One region of the Isoptericola sp. Y581 genome, then DNA from elsewhere that is predicted to be linked to it. Evidence: riboswitches for the same ligand, from Rfam matches in the RefSeq annotation. Region 1 holds a riboswitch; the other holds the start of a gene.

Region 1 (5,873 bases):
CCGGCAACGCCGCGCCCGGCCAGGCGGGCCAGGTCGACGGCGGACTCGGTGTGCCCGCGGCGCTCCAGCACCCCGCCGGGCCGGGCCCGCAGCGGCAGCACGTGCCCCGGCCGGGTGAGGTCACCGGCCGCGGACGAGGGGTCCGCGAGCACCCGGGCGGTCAGCGCCCGGTCGGCCGCCGAGATGCCCGTCGTCACGCCCGCGGCGGCGTCCACGGTCACCGTATAGGCCGTGCGATAGGCGTCCTGGTTCTCACCGACCATCAGCGGCAGCCACAGCCGGTCGAGCGTCCGGCCGGACGTCCCGACGCACACCAGCCCGCTCGAGTGCCGCACGAGGAAGCCCATGAGCTCCGGCGTCGCGGCGTCGGCAGCGAAGATGAGGTCGCCCTCGTTCTCCCGGTCCGCGTCGTCCGCGACGACGACGGCCCTCCCGGCGGCGACGTCCGCGATCGCCCGCGCGACACGCTCCCATGCCGCCGTCGCCTCCCGAGCCGTCCCCGCGCTCATCGGTCCGCCCCGCTCCCGGCGGGGGCGCGCAGGCCCTGCGCAGCGCCGTACGACAGGTGCCGCTCCACGTACTTGCTCAGTACGTCCACCTCGAGGTTCACGGCCTCGCCCGCGCCGCGGCGCCCGAGGGTCGTGCGGGCCAGCGTCTCGGGGATGAGGCTCACCGTGAACGACTCGTCGCCCGCGTGCACCACGGTGAGGCTCACGCCGTCGACGGCGATCGACCCCTGCGCCACGACGTACCGCGCGAGGTCCACCGGCAGCGCGATCTCCACCACCTCCCACCGCTCGCCGGGCGTCCGCGACAGCACGGTGCCGACGCCGTCGACGTGCCCCTGCACCACGTGCCCGCCGAGCCGCCCGTCGGCCGCGAGCGCCCGCTCCAGGTTCACGCGGTCGCCGGGCTCGCGGGTGCCCAGGCTGGTGCGCTTGAGCGTCTCGGCCATGAGGTCGGCGGTCCATTCCCCGCCCTCGACGGAGGTCACGGTCAGGCAGCAGCCGTCGACGGCGATGGAGTCGCCGAGCCGGGTGCCCCCCAGCACGGTCTCGGCGGCGACGGTCAGCCGCGCGCCGTCGGCGTCCTCGCGCACTGCGATGACGGTGCCCAGCTCCTCCACGATCCCGGTGAACATGGCTCAGCGCTCCTTCCGCGGCCGCAGGGTGAGCCGCACGGTGGTGGTGTCGGTGGGGTCCGCTGCGTCGCCGGCCGTGGGGGCCTCGGCGGGCAGCACGGTGACGTCGATCAGGTCGAGGCGAGCGGCGTCCGCGATGGTGCCGATGCCCAGGTCGGCGACGGCGGGGGCTCCGAGGCCGAGCAGCACGGGTGCCACGTAGGCGACCACCTGGTCGACGAGCCCGGCGCGCCAGAAGGCGGCGGCGAGCGCGGGGCCGCCCTCCAGCAGCACGTGCCGGTGCTCGCGGTGCCAGAGCGCGTCGAGCACCGCGTGCGGGTCGTGGGTGCGCAGGTGGTGCACGGCCTCCCCCGCCGCGGCGGCGCGCGCAAGGCGGGACGACGACGGCAGGTCGCGCAGGCCGACGACGACGCGGTCGGGCTGTGGCCCGTGCAGGTGCCCGTGCCGCACGGTGACGTCGGGGTCGTCCGCCAGGGCGGTGCCCGTCCCGACCAGCACAGCATCGACGCCGGCGCGCAGCCTGTGCACGTCGCGGCGCGCCGCCCGGCCGGTGATCCAACGCGACGTGCCGTCGGCGGCGGACGCGCGCCCGTCGAGGGTGCTGGCGAGCTTCCAGGTGACGACCGGGCGGCCGAGCTCGAGCGCCCGCGTCCAGGTCTCGTTGAGGGCGCGCGCCTCGTCGGCGAGCAGCCCGCTCGCGACGTCGACGCCCGCGGCGCGCAGCCGGGCTCCGCCGCCGGAGGCGGCGGGGTTGGGGTCGCGCTGGGCGTGCACGACGCGCGCCACCCCGGCCTCGCGCAGCGCGTCGGCGCACGGGCCGGTACGGCCGCGGTGGGCGCAGGGTTCGAGGGTGACGACGGCGGTCGTCCCGCTGGCGGCATCCGGACCGTGGGCCTCGCGCGCCCGCAGCAGCGCATCGACCTCGGCGTGCGCGGTGCCCGCGCCACGGTGATATCCCTCGGCGAGCACGCGGCCGTCGGGGCTCAGCAGCACGCACCCGACCCGCGGATTCGGCCCGCGGGCGGGGCCCTGCCTCGCGAGCTCCAGCGCCCGCCGCATCGCGGCGTCCTCCGCCGCGCTCGCCCCCGCCAGGGCACCCGTGGTGCCGGCCGGCTGTGTCATTTCCCTGCCTCCGTCGTCCGGTCGCGGACCCCGGAGACAGGAAGGCTGGGTCGGACGTGCTCACGACCGGCCGGGCCGCGAACGCCACCACGAGGGGGCGCCGGCCCACAAGGGACCGGGAACGGACCGGACGGGGAGCCCGCCGCGTGCGCTTCCCATCCGGACTTTGACCGTCGGTCCAGGAGTTCCACCTGGTCAACCGGTCACAGGATGTGACCGGGTCGCGGACTTTCACCGCCGGCTCGGATTTTCACCGACCCCAGAGCACGCGAGCTTCTCGCTCGTCATCGCTGACCGTGCCACGGAGCCCACGGCACTGCAAGCCCGAGTGACAGACGTCTCACGCAGCGGCACGACGGCGGGCGACCCGTCGTTCGTCGTCGCGACCGAGGGCCACCTCGAGGGCGGCGAGCACCAGCAGGTCCACGGCCAGCCCGGACACGGCCACCCACTGCACGGCGCGGAACGCGAGCAGCTGCGTGACGAGCAGGCTGACGAGGACCCCGCGCCGCACCCATACCGCGCCCGAGCGGTGGTCGCCGCGCCCGACGAAGATCCCCGTGACCACGCAGGCCACCGTGCAGGCCGCCGCGGAGAGGATCCCGACGCCCACCCAGCCGGGCACGTCGAGGGCGCCGGTCGCCGCCCGCAGCCCCACCACCAGCGACCCCGCGGCCGTGCCGAGCACCACAACCGCCACGACGGTGGCCGCCCACCGGTGCTCCATCGCGTCGGCGAACCACGCCGACCCCCTGCGCACGAGGGCGCGCACCGGGTCAGGCACCGCGACGTCGTCCCGCGGCACGGCCTCGACGAGGGCCGAGACCTCCGCCGCCAACGGCTCGTCGCGCCCGCGCTCCACGAGGGCGCGGGCCTCCGCGCGCTCTGCGCCCGTGAAGCCGCCGGCCACCCCCGCCACGGCGCGGTCGGTGGCGACGGCCAGGTACTCGGCGGGGTGGCGCTCCCGACGCCCGTGCAGCGCCTCCACGAGCAGCACGAGCACGACCACCACGGCGTAGATCAGGGCGGCCGTCGGCTCGTAGAAGTAGTCGTTGTCCGACGTGACGAACTTGCCGATCTCGTCGACGAACAGGCCGAAGCCGATCCCGCCGAGCACCGCGCCCAGCGAGCGCAGCGCCGGGCCCACCCACGACAGCAGGACCACGACCGCGAGCGCCATGCCGAGCCCGCCCCACAGCACGTGCGCCACGTGCAGCCCCCCGCCGCCCACCTGCGGGTAGCCGGAGGCGGCGAGCAGGAACCGGGTGACCAGCACGGTCGCCACGGTGAGCACGAGGAAGGTCACCAGGTGCCGCACGGCCGAGGTGTCGCGCGCCGCGCCCAGGCGCAGCAGGCGCCCCCTCCTGACGAGCGGCTCTGGCTTCATCGACGGCTCACCGAGGTGCGCACCGCCCGATCACCGCCGCCGCTTCTCGCGCACGCGCACGCTGATCTCGATGGGCGTGCCCTCGAAGCCGAAGGTCTCGCGCAGGCGGCGCTCGATGAACCGGCGGTACCCGGCCTCGAGGAAGCCGGTGGCGAAGATGACGAACCGCGGCGGCCGCGTGGCCGCCTGGGTGCCGAACAGGATGCGTGGCTGCTTCCCGCCCCGCAGCGGGTGCGGGTGCGCGGCCACGAGCTCGCCGAGGAACGCGTTGAGCCGTCCGGTCGGGATGCGGGTGTCCCATGATGCGAGCGACGCCTCGAGGGCCCGCTCCAGCTTGTCGGTGTGCCACCCCGTGCGCGCCGAGACGTTGACCCGCGGCGCCCACTGCACCTGCACCAGGTCCTTCTCGATCTCGCGCTCGAGGTACGGACGACGGTCGTCGTCCATGAGGTCCCACTTGTTGTAGGCGATGACGAGCGCGCGCCCGGCGTCGACGGCCTGCGAGATGACGCGCGTGTCCTGCTCCGTCATCGGCTGCGAGGCGTCGACCAGCACCACGGCCACCTCGGCCTTCTGGATCGCCGCCTGCGTGCGCAGGGAGGCATAGAAGTCAGCGCCGCGGGTCTGGTGCACGCGTCGGCGGATGCCTGCCGTGTCGACGAACCAGTAGGGCACGCCCTTGATCTCGACGAGCTCGTCGACCGGGTCGCGCGTGGTACCCGCCACCTCGTCGACGACGACGCGTTCGGAGCCGGCGATCTTGTTCAGCAGCGACGACTTGCCGACGTTCGGGCGCCCGACGAGCGCGACGCGGCGCGGGCCGGCCGGGCGCAGCTCGCCGTGCTCGGAGACCTCGGGCAGCAGCTTCATGGCGGCGTCGAGCAGGTCGCCCGTGCCGCGCCCGTGCAGCGCGGAGACCGGGTGCGGCTCCCCCAGGCCCAGGGCCCAGAGGTAGGCGGCGTCGGCCTCGCCCGACGGGCCGTCCACCTTGTTGGCGCACAGGATCACGGGCTTGCCCGAGCGGCGCAGCAGCTCGACCACGCGCTCGTCGGTCGAGGTGGCGCCCACTGTCGCGTCGACGACGAAGAGCACGGCGTCGGCCAGCTCGACGGCCACCTCGGCCTGCTCCGCGACCTTGGACTCGATCCCGGCGACGTCGACTTCCCAGCCGCCGGTGTCCACGAGGGTGAACTCCCGCCCAGCCCACTCACCGGGGTAGCTGACGCGGTCGCGGGTGACACCCGGGGTGTCCTCGACGACGGCCGCGCGGCGCCCGAGGATGCGGTTGACCAGGGTCGACTTGCCGACGTTAGGGCGGCCGACGACGGCCAGCACGGGCAGCGGAATCTCGCCCGGCCCGAAGCCGTCGGAGTCCCAGTCCGCGTCGAGGAGCGCACGGTCGGCCTCGTCGAGCTCGAACTCCTCCAGGCCGACGCGCAGGGCGCGCTCGCGCGCCTCGTCGTCGCCGTCGTCCTCGAGGACCTCGGCCACGGCGTCGCGGGTCGGCTCGTCGGTGGGCGCGTCATCGAGCTCGGGGCCGGCGCCTGCGATGGGGTCGTCGGTGGGCTCGGCAGCGGGCACGGAGCCGTCGGCGGGAGGGGTCATGGAGTCCATTCTCCCAGGCCTGGGCAGGTGTCACGAACGAGACCCCCGTCACGCGGTGCGCGGCGGGGGTCCCGCCGTCCGGCGCGGGGTCTCGTCAGGCCGTGACCTGGGCGACGACCGCGAGCACGGCGTCGACCGTCTGGTCGAAATCGAGGTCGGACGAGTCCACGGTGGCGACGCCGTCGGCGGCCACCCGGAACTCGCTCACGGTGGAGTCGTCGCGGTCGCGGCGCAGCACCTGGTCGCGGGTCGCCTCGACCGCGGAGTCGTCCGCCGCGCCGTGCACCTCGAGCGAACGGCGGCGCAGGCGCGCCTCCTCGCTCGCGGTGAGCAGCACGCGGGCGTCGGCGTCGGGCGCGACCACGGTGGTGATGTCGCGGCCCTCGGCCACGATGCCGTGGCCGCCCGAGAAGCCGCCCGGGACGTTCTCCACCTCGATGATATGGCGCTGGCGGCGGCGCAGCTCCGCGCGCACGTCCAGGTTGGTCGCGATCTGCGAGACCGCCGTCGACACCTCGGTGGTGCGGATGGCCTCAGCCACGTCGCGGCCGTCCAGGCGCACCGTGGGCTCGCCCGGGTCCACGCCCATCTCGAGCGGCATCGCGCGCACGGCGTCGG
Region 2 (5,873 bases), on a different contig from region 1:
AAGGTCCGGCCTTCGCCTGAGCCGTCCATTCACGACGAAGGGGACCCCGCAGCGTGCGGGGTCCCCTTCGTCGTACGTGGCAGGTTCATGGGTCGAGATCGACGCTGACATCGACGGTGACAAGGTCGGGGAGCTCGAGCCGATGCCAGAACTCGCCCGCCGCCGGGCCTGCTGCCACGCGGCCGATCTTGACGAGCCACGCGGTCAGCACCATGCCGTGCGTCGCGACGACGAGGTCGTCGCCGGTGGCGTGAAAACGCAGTCCCGCGTCGAACCGCCGCGCCGCCTCGACGCTGGTCTCCCAGCCGGTGTGCCGGGCGTCGGGCACATCCTCGACCCACGCGCGTCGTGCCTCCCGGAAGGTGGGCGAGAGCGGTTCGGCCGGGCGCCGGACCTCCGCGAAGCGCGGGTCGACGATGATCTCGGCGACGCCGAGGGCGAGGGCGAGGGCGAGCGTCTCGACCGCCTTGCGTTCGTCGCTCGCGACCGCGCGGGTTCCACGGGGCAGCCGGAGGGCGCGGGCCGCGGCGCGGCCGGGCGGGGACAGCGGCCACGCTGCCGGGAGCGAGTCGGCGGCCGCCTCCGGGGCGGCGTGCCGGACCAGGGTGATCCGCACGGACAGGGTCAGCTCGACGCCGTGACCGCGGCGGGGATGATCACCGCGGCCATGACGGCGGCCATCACCTCGTCCACGGCCTTCCTCACCGCGGCGCTCGCCCAGCTCTGCGCGGCGAGGTCCTTCGCGCGCGACTCCGCCTGCCTCCGCTGCTCGGGCGGGACCAGGCCGCGGACCAGCTTCGAGCCGCTCGCAACGGAGATCAGCGCGGCGGTGCGCGCGTCCGGGACCCGGGTGCCGAGCAGCACCTCACGGCACTGCGCGCGGAGCCGGTCCTCGTGGGTGGCGTCGGCGGCCGGCCACGACGTGGTCGGGAAGATCCACAGGACGTGCTCCTCCTCGCGTCGCAGAACGCCACGCTCCGCGAGGCCGGTCAGCAGCCGCTCGCGCAGGCCCTTCGCCAGGGGCGCGACGAGGTTCTTCGGCGCCTGGGGCCGGATCCCGACGAAGGACAGGGCGTGGTCGAGCGCCGGGTGCCCCGCCGGGGAGGGGTCGCGCACGACGACTCGGCCCGCGCGGATCGGCCGGCCGTCCGCGCCGGTCTCCGGGGACGCGGTGACGTCCACCCGGCCGTCCAGCGCCAGCTCGACCAGCACCGCGCCGGCGAGCCGGTAGTCGAGCTGCGTCCGGTCGAGCGACGGCCTGCCCGACACGTCGTCGTACGCCAGCAGCAGGAGGTCCTCGGCGATGATCATCGGTCGATCATCGCCCACCGCCTGCGTAGGGTCGAGGGCCATGAGCGACGACCTGGCCCGCGTGGGCGCCACCTGGGACGACGACCCGAGCGCGGGGGAGTGGATTCTGTCCCACCTCGGCGAGTTCGGGCCCACGATCGACGCGATCGTCCCGCCGGTCTACGAGGCGTACGCGGTGGTGCCGTTCCCGCTGGACCAGAGCCAGCCCGAGGAGCGCGACGTCGACTTCGATGGGGCGTCCACCCGCCTGGTGACACTGCTCACCGCGCTCGCGCCGCGCACCGGCGACCAGCCGGTCCACGTCGGCCTGTGGGAAGGCTGGGGCTACCTCTACGACCATGGCGACGACCCGACCACCGCGCCCGGGATGGCGGCGCTCTACGTGTCGGACGAACGCCCGCGCGGGTGGCAGCGGGGCCGGCAGGCGCGCATCGACCGGGAGGAGCTCCGCCGGGGGCAGGCGAAGGTCACCGCAGAGCTCGCGGCGACGCGCGTGGAGCGGCCGGCGGCCGAGCCGCTCGACTACCCCCACCGCGCGCGCTACCTGTGGACGGGGCCGCTGGGTTCAGCGCTGGCCCTGCGGCGACACCGCGACCCGCCGTCGGTCGTCTGGCCGCAGGACCGGTCGTGGTTCCTCGGCGTCCCCGAGTACACGCGCGAGGCAGCGCTCGGCGGGCCGGCCGACCTGGTCGACGCCGTTCTCGCCGACACGTGTCTCGATGCGCGGGCGGCCACGCCGGCGACCGTCCTCGACATCGACGACTGACGACTCAGCCGGCCGCGATCGCCGAGGCAGTCTCCGCCTGCTCACGACGGCGCACGCGCCACCACACGAAGAATCCGACGAGCGTGAACGCGCCGTAGAAGACGTACATCAGGGCCGTCGCGTAGTACTCGGCCGACCAGAGCAGCGGCACCCCCACGAGGTCCACCGCCACCCACACCAGCCAGAACTCCACCCATCCCTTCGCCATGCCGTAGGTGGCGATGAGGGAGCCCATGAAGATCCAGGCGTCGGCCCACACGGGCTCGTACGAGCCGAGCGACCGGAAGATGGGCGTGAGCAGCAGGGTTCCGCCGGCCATGGCCACGACGATGCCGATCCGCTGCGGCCACGACGCCCAGCGCGGGTGCACCGCGGCGCCGTCCGCGGCGGGGATCTTGCCGTCGGCGCGCAGCTCGAGGTCGGCGCGCTTCGTGCGGCGCCACTGCACCCAGCCGTAGACGGACACGATCAGGAACATCACCTGCCGGCCGGCCTGGCCGAGCATGTCGGCGCGGCTCGTGTCGCCGAACCACGAGCCCATGAAGACGGTGAACAGCACCAGGTTGCCGACGATGCCGACCGGCCACGCCCACACCTTGCGGCGCATGCCCCCGAGCGCGGACGCGAGGCCGAACAGGTTGCCGATGATCTCGCGCCAGTACAGCGTCTGGTCGCCGATGGTGAGCGTCGCGTCGAACAGCGCGCGGATGGCGTCCATCGAGTCCTCTCCCGGTCGTGCCGTGCGGGCGACCGGGGGGACGGACGACGGTCGCGGGAGCCCGGCGGGGCACCCGCGACACGACGACCGGCGGCACGCACCGGGTCCCCGGTGCCTGCCGCGCGCGCTGCCTCCCATCCGGACTTTGACCGTCGGCCCTGGAGTTCCACCAGGTCAACCGGCCCCCCGAGGGAGGCGCGGGTCGCGGGCTATCACCGCCGGCTCGGAATTTCACCGACCCCGGAGCACGTACGTGCGTGTCTCGCCGCCGGACGACCCGGCGACTTCTTGCGCAACGCAGCATGCCACAGCGGCATTCCCCGGCGTCGTTGGTCGAGCCTGTCGAAACCCGGCGGCGGTTTCGACAGGCTCAACCAACGACGATCACGAGAGGGCGTCCCGCACGGCGCGGGCGACGTCGTCCGGACCGGCGCCGGGCTCCAGCACGGTGACGACGACGCGCCGGCCGTCGCCGCCGGTGGTGGTGACGTGAGCCGAGGTGCCGGTGCCGTTCTCGCGGGCAACGTTCTCGCGGGCAACGTCCTCGCGCACGTCGTGCTCCGCCGTCGTGCCGTCGGTGCCGGCTGCGTGCCGAGGTTCGTCGTCGGGATGGGCGAACGGGGCGACGGCGGCCCGACGCAGGTCGAAGAACGCCTCCTCGAGCTCGGGACGCAGGTCGAGGTGGGGGTTGCGCAGCCACCGCCGCAGGATCGCGTTGTGCACCGCGACGACGGACGCGGCGAAGGCGATCGACATCGTCGTCGTGGAGCGGTCCGGCGGGAGCGTGTCGCGCAGGTAGGCGGTGAAGGCCCGCTCGTAGCGGTGCGTCGTGACGAGCTCGCGGTCGCGCAGCGCGGGCACCTGCTGGAGCAGCGTGTGCCGGGCGATCGACGTCTCGCGCTGCCCCACGTGGTGGTCGAAGACGAGGCGCGCCGCCCGGCACACCTCGAGGTACGGATCGGTGGCGGGGTCCCATGCCCGCTCGGGCGCGCGGCCGGACTCCTCGCTGGCGCGCGCCTCGGGTCGGGTCTCGGCGAGCATGACCACCACCTCCTCGAGGAGCAGCTCGTGGTCGGCGAAGACCACGTCCTCCTTGGAGCGGAAGCGGCGGAAGAAGGTGGCACGGCTGACGCGGGCCGCGTCGGCGATCTCTTCGACGGTGGTCTGCTCGTAGCCCTGCCGGGAGAAGAGGTCGATCGCGGCGTCGACGGCCTGGGCGTGGGTGTGCGTCCGGACGGCGGTCATTCCACGGAGGCTACTCCGCAGCACGCCCGACGTCGGCCTGCCCGCGGTGTCGGCGGCGTGGTCCGCGGCGTCAGAGGAGCAGCCGGTAGAACCGGAAGAAGCCGAAGTCGTGCACGGGCAGCACCTCGACGCCGGCGTAGCCCGCCTCGCGCGCGTACCGACGCAGCGTGGCCGGCCGCATCACGGTCCCCGTGCCGACCGACGGCGTCGTCGACAGCCCGTCGGGCAGGCAGACGAACAGGCTGTACCCGTACATGACGCGGTCCGCGTCGTCGGCCGGGGCGCGGAACTCCTCCGCGACCGCCTCGTCCATGACCACGACGACCCCGTCGGGCCGCACCGCGCGCCGGACGGCGTCCAGGACGGCGACCGGGTCCGGCAGGTCGTGCACACACTCGAAGGCGAACGCCGCGTCGAACGGCTGCGCGACGGCGAGCTCGGCGGCGTCGGCCAGGTGGAACGTGACCCGGTCGGCGAGCCCCGCCTCGGCCGCCGCCACCCGTGCCGCCTCCACGGAGGGTCGGTCGACGTCGAGCCCGTGCACCTCGGCGCCGGGGTACGCGCGGGCCAGAGCGAGGGTCGACCAGCCGAAGCCGCTCCCGACGTCGACGACGCGCGCCCCGGGACGGGACAGCACCTCGTGGATTTCCGGTACGGCGGCGAGCGCGGGCGCGAGCTGCCGCTCGAACAAGGGACGGTTGACGTCGGCCTGCGCCTGCCGGGCGTCCTCGCCGAACTGGTCCCACGAGACCCCGCCCCCGGCCCGGTACGCGTCGAGGAGCTGCGGCAGCCGCGCGCCGATCGCCCCGACGAACCGCGCGAGGGGCGCCAGGTAGGCCGGCGACGAGGCGTCGGTGAGCACCTCAGCGTGCGCGGCGGGCAGCGCGTACGTCCGCGCCCGTCCGACCTCCTGCGGGTCGGCGTCCAGGGCCGGGCCGGCGCCGGGGTCCTCGGCGAGGAGGATGCCGGACGCGGCCTGCTGCTCGAGCCACTCGCGCGCGTAGCGTTCGGCCGTGCCGGTGGACTCCGCCAGGGCGCCCGAGGTGAGCGGGCCGGCCTCCGCGAGTGCCCGGTACCACCCGAGCCGGTCGCCGACGTAGACGGCCAGCACGTCGATCGCGCCGAGCCAGGAGGTGACGAACCGGTCGGCGAACTCGTCGGTCGTTCCCATGGCCGCGCCTCCGTGCCGGCGCCCGCGACGCGGGCGAACCCCGGGCGTCGTCGGGCGGCGGCGCCCCGTTCTCGACGCTAGTCCGCGGGTGCCGGGCGCGTCGACGCCCGCAGCGGGTGACTCGCGGGCGCGCGACGGGCGGACGCCGGGGAGGGCTCAGCGGCGCCGGCGGCGTCGTTCGGGGTCCTGGTCGCTGCGTCGGCGCTCGTCGAAACCGGCGTCCGTCGGTCGTCTCCCGCGCTGCAGGAAGCGCACCTCGCGCACCGCCACGCCCGCGGCGATGGCGAACGGGATCCAAGCCCACACCCGGCCCCGCAGCACCAGCAGCAGCATGGCGAGGGCGACGACGCACGCGCCGACCACCGTCCCGAGGCTCGCCCACCGCACCTTGCGCACGGCCCGAGGCTACCGCTGCGCCCGGCGTGGGTAGGGTGGCGCTCGTGACTTCCGGGACCTCGACAGCGACCACGACCACGTCCACCGCCCCGGCGACCACCCCCGTCGTCGACGTCTACGTCGACCCGTTGTGTCCGTTCGCGTGGATCACGTCCCGCTGGGCGCTCGAGGTCGCGGCGCAGCGTGACGTGCAGCTCACCTTCAAGCTGATGAGCCTGTACCTGCTCAACTCCGATCGGGACCTCCCCGCCGACTACCGCGCCAAG

The links. A riboswitch is a leader RNA that binds a small molecule or an ion and turns the genes downstream of it on or off. The one in region 1 is predicted to bind FMN.
Region 2: linked by a shared signal. The riboswitch ahead of pnuC (nicotinamide riboside transporter PnuC) and the one ahead of ribD (bifunctional diaminohydroxyphosphoribosylaminopyrimidine deaminase/5-amino-6-(5-phosphoribosylamino)uracil reductase RibD) in region 1 are both predicted to bind FMN.

Annotation. Positions count from the first base shown of each region.
Region 1 covers NZ_JCAIUK010000003.1:408,110-413,982, forward strand. The annotation lists gene AC1C2W_RS08090 (bifunctional 3,4-dihydroxy-2-butanone-4-phosphate synthase/GTP cyclohydrolase II) at 1-509, opposite strand, end outside; gene AC1C2W_RS08095 (riboflavin synthase) at 506-1,141, opposite strand; gene ribD (bifunctional diaminohydroxyphosphoribosylaminopyrimidine deaminase/5-amino-6-(5-phosphoribosylamino)uracil reductase RibD) at 1,145-2,263, opposite strand; FMN riboswitch at 2,406-2,535, opposite strand; gene AC1C2W_RS08105 (hypothetical protein) at 2,604-3,650, opposite strand; gene der (ribosome biogenesis GTPase Der) at 3,681-5,255, opposite strand; gene cmk ((d)CMP kinase) at 5,350-5,873, opposite strand, start outside.
Region 2 covers NZ_JCAIUK010000001.1:27,543-33,415, forward strand. The annotation lists gene AC1C2W_RS00125 (histidine phosphatase family protein) at 86-616, opposite strand; gene AC1C2W_RS00130 (GOLPH3/VPS74 family protein) at 625-1,311, opposite strand; gene AC1C2W_RS00135 (hypothetical protein) at 1,352-2,077, shown strand; gene pnuC (nicotinamide riboside transporter PnuC) at 2,082-2,795, opposite strand; FMN riboswitch at 2,917-3,047, opposite strand; gene AC1C2W_RS00145 (TetR/AcrR family transcriptional regulator) at 3,180-4,040, opposite strand; gene AC1C2W_RS00150 (class I SAM-dependent methyltransferase) at 4,111-5,211, opposite strand; gene AC1C2W_RS00155 (hypothetical protein) at 5,368-5,607, opposite strand; gene AC1C2W_RS00160 (mycothiol-dependent nitroreductase Rv2466c family protein) at 5,652-5,873, shown strand, end outside.